DNA from 2 places in the Nostoc sp. UHCC 0251 genome. Region 1 is predicted to be linked to the other one. Evidence: predicted binding sites of a transcription regulator. Region 1 holds the regulator's gene; the other holds the start of a gene.

Region 1 (5,287 bases):
AAATTGGTATTTTCAATTAAGGAATTATCCTTAGCTGTGATAACTTCATCCATTGTCTCAAGGTCAGAGGTGAAAATTTCGTAGTTTCCTAAGGTTGTATACGCTCCCTGCACTTTTGTTTCAATGTTGAATGATACTCCGTCTTTCTCACTGTTTTTCTTACTAGCTGTGGTTAACTCTGTCCAAGCGGAAACTTTTTGATTTTCTATGGTGAGGGGACTAATGGTTAGTCCATTAGATGAAGCGATCGCATTTAATCGAGCAACACCTTTTTCTACACTCTCAGATTTTTCTACTATAAAAATCCAACGGGGATTTGCTTGCTCTTGAGGTAACAATGCTATGGCATATTCTCCCTGTACCCAGCTAAAAATATCCTCTGCTAAGTTTATGCCCCAGCGTTTTTGAACATCCACCAAAGGTTTTGCTAATCGAGAAACTACATCTTCCTCAGCACCATATATAGTCGCTGTTGCTTGTCTCCAGAGTTTGGCTAAATCACTGTTACCCAAATTACTCAAATTTGAGCCAGAAATGGCCAAACCTGCCGATGCTGGAACATACTGTAATGCTCCTACAGGTTTAGATAGTGGTGAAGATGGGGAAACAATTTCCGATGAAGTTAGAAAGCTGGTTTCTGCTAGCAAACCTTTGGGGTTCAACGTCAGGGAAATAATTTCGCTGTCATAGGTTTGCTCTGGCAATTCTAAACCTTGCCATTTTGCTACGATGGGAAGATTCAAGAAAGCTACAGCTAATCCCCCTTTAGGGAGTTGTTTTGTCGCTTTTTGGTATTTAGGGGAGCTAGTCAAATTTAGATCGGGCGCTTGGACGTTATTGATGGCGTCTCGCAACACTTTGGGATCGTTGGCAAACAACACAAAGCCTTCACCAACCACAGCACCTGCAAGCAAGTCCTGCTCTGGTTGAGAATTGTCAGAAATTAGCTTTACGCCTTTGTATTGTTCAACAGCTAAGTTTGCCCCACCTAACGCCCGTTTGGAAAACAACAACTCGACAAACTCGCGGCTTTTATCCGGTTGCTTGGTTGCTAGTGCCAACAGATACCCTGGCTGCTGTCCGTTTTCTCGGTCGCGATCAATATCTAAGGTGGTGATAGCTAAGGTAATTTCGTCCCCTAACCAGGGTTGAACGTCTTCTTTGTAATCTATGCCACTCTTGGCGAATAAACTGGTTTTGAGTTTAGATAGTTCTCCTTCACGCTCCAATGCCTGCAAACGGTCAGGATTCGCCAGTAATGAAACCATTACAGGGGAAAGTTTAGACACGAATATGGCTGCATTAGGCTGGGAGCTAGAAGCAATGAGGTTAGCCGGATTTTTGGCGAAAAACCAGTAAAAACTAGCGATCGCAATTACTAGCAGTGCGATCGCACCAGCTACGATAAAACCAATAAATGAGCGTTGCCTATTCACATTAAACCTTTCAAAAAGACGGTTTACAGCCATTTAAGCAGAAAGCCTACCAGAATCTATCAGCCTTCTTGAGAATGGATACTCATGCAAAGGCAGAGATTTTCTGTCACCATAAATAGGATTAGGACTGTTTATCGGGAATTCTTTTAGTCAACCCATGAACCAGATTAGTGTACAAGAACTGGCACAACGTCTTTCTTCTGGCGATGCAAGTATTCAGCTAGTAGATGTACGCGAACCACAAGAATTAGAAATTGCTAGCATTGAGGGCTTTGTCAACCTACCCTTGAGTCAATTTACCGAATGGGGAGATCAAGTTCCTACCCTCTTCAATCCCCAAGCTGAAACCCTTGTACTATGCCACCACGGTATCCGCTCTGCCCAGATGTGCCAGTGGTTAATTGCTCAAGGTTTTACAAATGTGCAAAATATTTCGGGTGGTATTGATGCTTATTCCGTCTTAGTAGACCATTCAATTCCCCAGTATTAGCTTGTGTTTAAGTGCATTACTCAGATGGAAGTTATTCTTCCATCTTGCTTTTGCTATGCTGAAAATAGCAACATATAAATTTAGGGGCTTGCCAGGAAAGCTTGCGACTTTCTCCACTAGCAAAAATATTTGCGAAGCTTTTCGACCCTAATTTTAGCTGCGATCACCGCAGAAATACGTATACAACAATACTTTTCTAAGTGTAGAATTATGCAAAAATAACTCGGAAAAGGATGTTGTAAATTCAAACTCTCAGCTTTGGCTGCAAAAGCCTAGATTCTATTTAAAGCGCACTTTTAAACAGTGGTGTATATGATCCTTAAAATTAATTATCACAATATAGTTGTATAATTTGTTATCTTAATAAATTATTAATATTCATTATTTTCAATCAAATCCAGAAATTTTTCAGACTTTGATTAAAATTTGCCTCTAGCAAAACATACCCTATGGAAGTCCAGTTAACAAATCGACAACAGCATATACTTTGGGCAACTGTACGTCACTACATTGCTACAGCAGAGCCTGTTGGTTCAAAGGCTTTGGTCGAGGAGTACGACCTGGGTGTAAGTTCAGCAACAATTCGCAATGTGATGGGCGTTTTAGAAAAGTCCGGGTTACTCTACCAACCACACGCTTCTGCTGGACGTGTACCCTCAGATTCAGGCTATCGCATTTATGTTGACCAGCTAATTACACCTTCTCTGCGTTCGCGCAGCGTGTCGCAGACAGACGCTACGCGTAGCTTGCTTCCACGTTCGCGCAGCGTCCCGCAGGGAAGTGGTACGGAAACTCTAGGACGAGAAGTAGAGGCGGCATTGCAAAAGCGTCTCCAGTGGGAAGATTGGAGTTTAGAAACCCTACTGCAAGGAGCAGCACAAATTTTAGCAACCTTAAGTGGTTGCATTAGCTTGATTACCATGCCGCAAACTTCTACAGCGCTATTGCGACATCTGCAATTAGTGCAAATTGAAGAGGGGCGGATCATGTTAATTGTTGTTACCGATAGTTATGAGACACATTCCAAGTTAATGGATTTGTCGCCAATACCAGAAGAAACACAACGAGATTCAGAGGTAATCGATCGCGAGTTACAAATTGTTTCAAACTTTTTGAATACCCACTTGCGAGGCCGAAGTCTGTTGGAATTAGCCAAGCTCAACTGGAGCGAACTAGATCAGGAATTCCAACGCTACGGAGAATTCTTAAAAAATTCAGTTGCCGAATTGACTCGTCGCACTCATGCGCCGACTACAACCCAAATTATGGTTCGGGGTGTATCAGAAGTTTTGCGCCAGCCAGAATTTTCCCAGTTACAGCAAGTACAAACAATTATCCACCTGCTGGAAGAAGAACAAGATCAACTATGGCGATTAATATTTGAGGAACCAGAGCTTGAGGATGTGGGTAAGTCAAAGGTAACGGTTCGCATTGGCGCAGAAAATCTTCTAGAACCAATACGCACCTGCACCTTGATTTCTTCCACCTATCGCCGGGGGTCAATACCAGTAGGAAGTGTGGGAGTTTTGGGGCCAACGCGTCTAGATTATGAAAGTGCGATCGCGGTCGTAGCATCTACTGCTGATTACCTCTCAGAAGCTTTCAGTTATTTCAATCCTTAAGTGATGTTTAGGGACAAGCTGCTACGAATCTAGGCAAATGAACAATACCATAGCAGGTAGATAAGTCTAATTTATAGTGGCAAAATCAATAATCAATACTTTTGAACTTTTTCATGGTTAGAAAAACTGCCTTTGGCTTGCTGTGGTTGGGATTCACTACCTATGCTTTTTTCCTCGCTCCTCCTGAGCAACCTGGTACATTCGAGTTAATTAAAAACCTTTCTACTGGACAGTGGCAAGGCGTTAACCCATTAGTCATAGCACTATTCAACCTCATGGGCATCTGGCCTCTCATCTACAGCACAGTAGTGTTTATTGATGGTAGAGGGCAAAAAATACCTGCTTGGCTATTTGCTACTGCCTCTTTCGGAGTTGGGGCATTTGCCTTGTTACCCTATTTAGCCCTTAGAGAACCAAATAATAAGTTTGTCGGTGAAAATAATGCCTTGCTTAAGCTGCTAGATTCTCGTGTGACCGGGGTTATATTGACGGTAGCCACGATTATTCTAGTTGCCTATGGTTTAACAGGAGGAGATTGGGGTAATTTTGTGCAACAGTGGCAAACTAACCGCTTCATCAATGTGATGAGTTTAGATTTCTGTCTACTTTGCCTATTATTTCCAGCTTTGCTAGGAGATGATATGGCGCGTCGTGGTTGGAAAAATCCACAGATGTTCTGGTTAATAGCGTTGATACCGCTATTCGGGCCATTGATTTATTTGTGTGTGCGTCCACCTCTAACAGAAGTTGTTGTAGAAGCAATACCGAGTCAGCAGCCAGCTGCAAATTAAAGCAATTTTTAATTCGTAATTTCAAAGACAGTTTCAGTTGGGGTCTAAATCCTCAATTGAAACAAAAATCACGTATAGATTTACCACTATTTTTAAGCAAACTCAGGGCAGCGTTCTACAAAAAGGGGGATTTAGAGGCAAAAAATACGAATTATAAATTAGTAATTATGTTAAATGCACACTATCTAAAGATGATGAATAGAAAAGTTGCATTGTGGTTACTATGGGTTGGATTTATCGCTTATATTTTACTGTTAGCACCGCCCCTGCATTTACAGCAAACCCTCATGCTGCTGAAAAATATATTTACTCTTCAGTGGCTTGCGATAAATCCGATTATCCTTTCCTTGTTTTCTTTGGTGGGCATCTGGCTACTAATTTACAGTGGTTTGTTGTTCATTGATGGCAGAATGCAACGGGTTCCTTTTTGGCCTTTTGCCTTGGCATCAGTAGGATCAGGAGTGCTTGGTCTGTTACCATATTTGGCTTTTCGTGAACCAAATCAAGAATTTTCTGGACAAAAGGATACTTTTTTACGGCTGCTAGATTCTCGTTTTTTTGGGATTGTTTTGAGTGTAAGCACTGTTGGCTTGCTTGCCTATGCCTTTGCCTTAGGTGATTGGGGAGATTTTGTGCAGCAGTTTCAAAGCGATCGCTTTATTAATGGCATGAGCTTGGCATTTTGCCTTTTCTGTCTTTTATTCCCCACAATCCTTGGCGATGATATCGCTCGTCACCACTGGAATAATCCTCAGGTGTTTTGGACAGTAGCCTTTGTCCCGCTACTCGGCCCACTTGTTTATCTTTGCTTGCGCCCGCCCCTACCATCAACGATTCTTCACGAATAGTTGATACCTAATCGGTAATAAATCTCTTCTATTTATCACCGACGTTCAATGCCAAGAAGAAATATGGAAGTTTTGGGGACAAAGCACCTAGATGAGAAAA
Region 2 (5,287 bases), on a different contig from region 1:
TCCAACTCAGGCATATTATATGGCGATTTTTCAGTCTTGAAATTCATACCATATATTCCTGCCACAAAGGTCAGTGGAATAAAAATTGATGAAACCACCGTTAGTACTTTCATGATTTCATTCATTTTGTTGCTCACTGCCGAAAGGTAAACATCCATTAATCCAGATGCTAGCTCTCGATAAGTTTCCACCATATCCATCACTTGCACAGTATGGTCATAACAATCTCGCAGGTAGATTCGTACCTCCTCACCAATCAGTTCACTACCATCTCGAATCAAAGAATTAATGGCATCCCGCTGGGGCCAGATAGCACGACGTAGTTGCAGTAATTCTCGCCTAATTTGATAAATACTTTGTAGTGTTTGTGGGGTAGGTCTGACTATGACCTCCTCTTCTAACTCTTCGATCCTCTCTCCATAAAGCTCCAGCACTGGGAAAAAGCCATCAATAATTGCATCTAAAACAGCGTAAGCTAAATAATCGGCTCCCTGTTTGCGTATGATCCCTTTGTTTTTTTCAATTCGCGATCGCACTGCTTCAAAGCAATCATGCTCTGGTTCTTCTTGCACTGTCAGCAAATAATTTTTCCCTAATATCAAACTCACTTGCTCGCTGTGAAAACCACATATTCTTTCCTTTGGTACTACCATGCGGGCAATGAATAGCAATTGGTCTTCATAATCTTCTGTTTTGGGACGCTCCGGGACATTGACTACATCTTCTAAAACTAAAGGATGTAACTCAAAAACGTTACCCAATCGTTGTAATATATCTTGACTGCCTAAACCTTGTACGTCTACCCAAGAAATCGATTCCATCTCTAGATATGGGATGCATTCTTCTGGAGTTGCTATTTGTTTGCGGATGAAATTGGTTTGATTATAGTCAATCAATAAAATTATCGGTGGTGGAGCATCTGCATCAATAAAAATGGTTCCAGGTATAGCCCCTGGTTGGTGATAGAACTCATCTTCATGTCGCTTTTTTACTATTTTGGAAAGGAGACGCAGTTTTCGTACCATGCAATATTACCTAATAGTTATTAGTTATTATTCATTTGCCATTAGTAAAAATAAGCGACTAGTGACTAATAACCTGTTACACATAATTTTATAAAAATTAATATAAAGACGGTTATTTATAGATTAAGCAATTATTTAGGTTACTATTTTGCTTATTAACATTTTGTTAGTAGTGCTTTGTATTTACAACTAAGTACTGAAAAGTTTCATAATTACAGCTATTTTCAAATAAATAGGTTTGTGTTGTAAGGGCACAGCATTGCTGTGCCCCTACGATACGTATGGTTTAAATAGATGAAAACTGCTGTAAGTTTATTGATGTTCAGTGAGTTACCAGCAATACAGATAACATATTGTTTCTGAATCAGCAATGGCAAGTATAAAAAAACAGTTTGCCTTGGTAAGACAAACTGCTGAAAAATATTTATCTTGGTGAGCAGAAGTTAGAACATGCCCATGCCGCCCATGCCGCCCATGCCGCCCATACCACCCATGCCACCCATACCGCCCATGCCGCCCATATCAGGGGCAGCAGCTGCGGATTTCTTCTCCGGCTTTTCAACAACGATCGCTTCGGTGGTTAAGACCAAACCAGCAATGGAACCAGCGTTTTGCAAAGCTGAACGCACGACTTTGGCAGGGTCGATAATGCCAGCAGCAATCAAGTCTTCAAATTCGCCAGTAGCAGCGTTGTAGCCAATGTTGAAGTCGGTATCTCGAACTCTAGCGACGATCACAGAACCTTCAGCACCAGCGTTTTCTGCTATTTGGCGCAAGGGAGCTTCTAGCGCTCGTCCGACAATATCAGCCCCAATTTTTTCTTCTTCGTTTTCTAAGCTGTTTTTAAGTGCTTCTGCCACCTTGGCTAAGTGAATTAGGGTTGTTCCACCACCAGGAACAATACCTTCTTCCACGGCGGCTTTAGTAGCGTTCAGCGCGTCTTCAATCCTCAGTTTACGGTCTTTGAGTTCGGTTTCGGTTGCCGCACCCACTTTAATCACTGCCACACCGCCAGCGAGCTTGGCGATGCGTTCTTGCAGTTTTTCTTGATCGTATTCAGAATCGGTTTCTTCCAACTGTCTGCGAATTTGACCAATCCGTTTTTGTACCTCTGGCTTAGTGACACTGCCAGCTACAATTGTGGTGCTTTCTTTGTCAATGGTGATTTTGCGAGCAGTTCCCAGCGCTTCTAGAGAAGCGGTATCTAGACTTAAGCCAATTTCTTCAGAAATCAACTGTCCATCGGTGAGAATAGCAATATCTTCTAACAAAGCTTTGCGGCGATCGCCAAATCCAGGGGCTTTAATTGCAGCCACAGCCAGTACACCCCGTGCTTTGTTCACTACCAAAGTTGCCAAAGCATCACCTTCGACATCTTCAGCGATGATCAGCAAGGGCTGACCAGAACGGGCGACTTTTTCCAACACCGGGACTAAATCTTGAATGCTACTGATTTTTTTGTCAGTAACCAGAATCCGGGCGTTTTCAAATTCGACTATTTGCCGCTCGTTGTTGGTGACGAAGTAGGGTGAAATGTAACCCCTGTCAATCTGCATCCCCTCGACTACTTCTAGTTCAGTGGTGAGGGATTTGGATTCTTCAACGGTAATGACACCATCTTTGGTGACTTTTTCCATTGCTTGGGCTAACATTTGGCCAACTTCTTCATCATTACCAGCAGAGACTGTGGCAACTTGAGCGATCGCACTTCCTTCTACTGGCTTGGCTATCTTGGCAATTTCTAGTACCAATGCCTCAATAGTTTTGTCGATCCCGCGCTTCAAACTAACCGGGTTACTACCCGCCGCGACGTTCTTCAAACCTTCCCGAATCAAGGCTTGTGCTAAAACTGTTGCGGTGGTAGTGCCATCCCCAGCGACATCTTTAGTTTTTGAGGCTACTTCCTGGATGAGTCTTGCACCAGTATTTTCCAAAGGATCTTCTAATTCAATTTCCTTGGCAACAGTGATACCATCGTTGACAATTTGAGGTGCGCCAAATTTTTTCTCTAAAAGGACATTGCGACCTTTGGGCCCCAAGGTGATTTTTACGGCATCGGCAAGGGCGTTAACACCCCTTTCTAGAGCTCGCCGCGATTCCTCGTCAAATGCAATAATTTTCGCCATGTTTTATTTCTCTAGCGCTTCCATTAGACAATTTAGCACTCACAGCGCCAGAGTGCTAATCTCCCAAGCGACTCAAGTTACAAATGGAAATAAAAAAAATTGATTAATATACAGGTGATGCTCATATTACATACAGGCAGTAATGCTTGAATTGGGAGATGAATCTAGACAACTCCCTTAAGTCCCTCGGTATTGCCGACCCTAGCGGCACCGGCTGGTTGGCAGTAGTATTTACGTTCCTCTTGGCTTGGCTTGTAACGTGGCGTTTAATTCCGACAGTACGCAAATTCGCCTTGCGGGTAGGTTGGGCTGACCAACCCAACGCCCGGCGGCTTAACCGAGAACCTTTACCCAATGCAGGGGGGCTAGCTATCTACGCGGGTGTGATTGCCGCACTCGTATTGGCTAGCCTTTTACGACCTATCGAACTCCAAAACGTATTGGCTCAGGTGCTCACTATTCTGTTGGGTGGTTCGATATTAGTCCTTGTGGGCTTTATCGATGATCAGTTCGGCTTACCGCCCTCTGTTCGTTTGTGGGCACAGATTGTGACGGCACTGTTGCTGGTAGCTAATGGCATCAGTGTGCAAGTGATGTTTGGCACTCCCATTGACTCTCTCTTGTCCATGTCACTGACAGTAGTATGGGTAGTAGGGATTACCAACGCTATCAACTTAATGGATGGTATGGATGGCTTGGCGGGAGGAATCAGCTTTATTACCGCCATGAGTTTGTTGGGCGTTGCAGCTCAATTTAACAACCGTGCAGCGGCAATCTTGGTACTCGCAGCCTTGGGAGGTGCTGCACTGGGCTTTTTGCGCCATAATTTCCATCCGTCACGAATTATTATGGGTGATGCCGGAGCATACTTTTTTGGCTATGTGCTGGCAGCAACTAGTATTTTAGGTAAGCTACAACAAAACACGGTTTATGCGCTAATTCCCACGGTTTTATTTCTATTATTGCCAGTGCTAGACACCACTCAAGTATTTGTGCGGCGGCTACTAGCAGGAAATAACCCTCTCAGTACTCCTGGAAAAGACCATTTGCACCACCGCTTACTCGCTTGGGGACTTTCCCAGCGCAATGCTGCGTTCACCCTTTGGTCAATTACCTTAGTTTTCAACTTGCTGGCGATGAGAATACAAGGTATGAGTTTGGCTGTGATACTGACTACCGCCAGTAGCATTATTCTTCTTTTGGGCTTTACTATCTGGCAAAGGATACGCCAACAGCCTTAGTTGCTTGTAGGGTGGGCATTGAAATGCTAGCCCTACTATGGTTTATTCTCTGGATAAAAGGGATGTCTACCACGGGCTGTTGGGTGATGTAAACAGATAAGGCAGAATCAGTCGCCTGGTCATAACCACAAAATCACCAACTGGGAAAAATTTTGAGCCTTTGTGAAAGTGCACAGTGGCATAATTTTCCATTTGGTTTGGGCTTTAAGGATTAATAAATTCCAAATGTTTTCCATCTAACGAGCGAAACTCTTCTATAGAACCAGTAAACTGTAATTTACCTGTTTCCAATAGCACTATCCAATCGGCTCGATTGATAACTTTTGGGCGGTGGCTAATTAAAATGGTTGTTTTACCCCGACGATTAGCTAAAAGACCATCTAAAACTTCGGCTTCAGTTAAAGGATCTAGATTAGCTGTAGATTCATCTAAAATTAAAATTGGTGGATTATTGATGATTGCCCTGGCGATCGCTAATCGCTGCTTCTGTCCTCCAGAAACATTTGCCGCCACTGCGCCCAGTATAGTATCATACTTTTGCGGAAATTGGCTAACAAATTCATCTGCTCCTGTTATTTTACAAGCAGTAACAATCTCATCAAAAGTCGCGTTGGGCGCACTTAACCGGAAGTTAGCAATAATTGATCGCCTAAAGAAAAATGCATCTTGAGGTACTAATGCTATCTGTTGGCGCAGACAATCCAGAGGTAAGTCTTGAAGCCTTGTCTCACCAATGCAGATATTTCCCGATTGTAGTGGGTAGAATCCAGGCAGTAATTTAGCTAACGTACTCTTACCGCAGCCCGATCTACCAATTAAAGCCACAACCATTCCACCGGGAATAGTAACAAATAAGTTTTCTAATAACCTCACCCTACCAGGATATTGAAAATTT

Evidence for each region. Region 1 encodes HrcA, which represses chaperone genes, less so after heat shock. Its sites were predicted from a motif close to TTAGCACTCNNGANTCNNGAGTGCTAA; they were not measured.
Region 2: groL (chaperonin GroEL) is a predicted target of HrcA. The motif match lies at 3,184-3,210, and genes of this name have one in related genera.

What each region holds. Positions count from the first base shown of each region.
Region 1 covers NZ_JAYGHD010000039.1:25,606-30,892, forward strand. Annotated here, with positions in the region: gene VB740_RS07615 (DUF3352 domain-containing protein) at 1-1,436, opposite strand, end outside; gene VB740_RS07620 (rhodanese-like domain-containing protein) at 1,594-1,926, shown strand; gene VB740_RS07625 (heat-inducible transcriptional repressor HrcA) at 2,376-3,548, shown strand; gene VB740_RS07630 (DUF2834 domain-containing protein) at 3,662-4,339, shown strand; gene VB740_RS07635 (hypothetical protein) at 4,534-5,187, shown strand.
Region 2 covers NZ_JAYGHD010000005.1:20,466-25,752, forward strand. Annotated here, with positions in the region: gene corA (magnesium/cobalt transporter CorA) at 1-1,025, opposite strand, end outside; gene groL (chaperonin GroEL) at 1,469-3,151, opposite strand; gene VB740_RS01445 (MraY family glycosyltransferase) at 3,310-4,392, shown strand; gene VB740_RS01450 (peptidase domain-containing ABC transporter) at 4,597-5,287, opposite strand, start outside.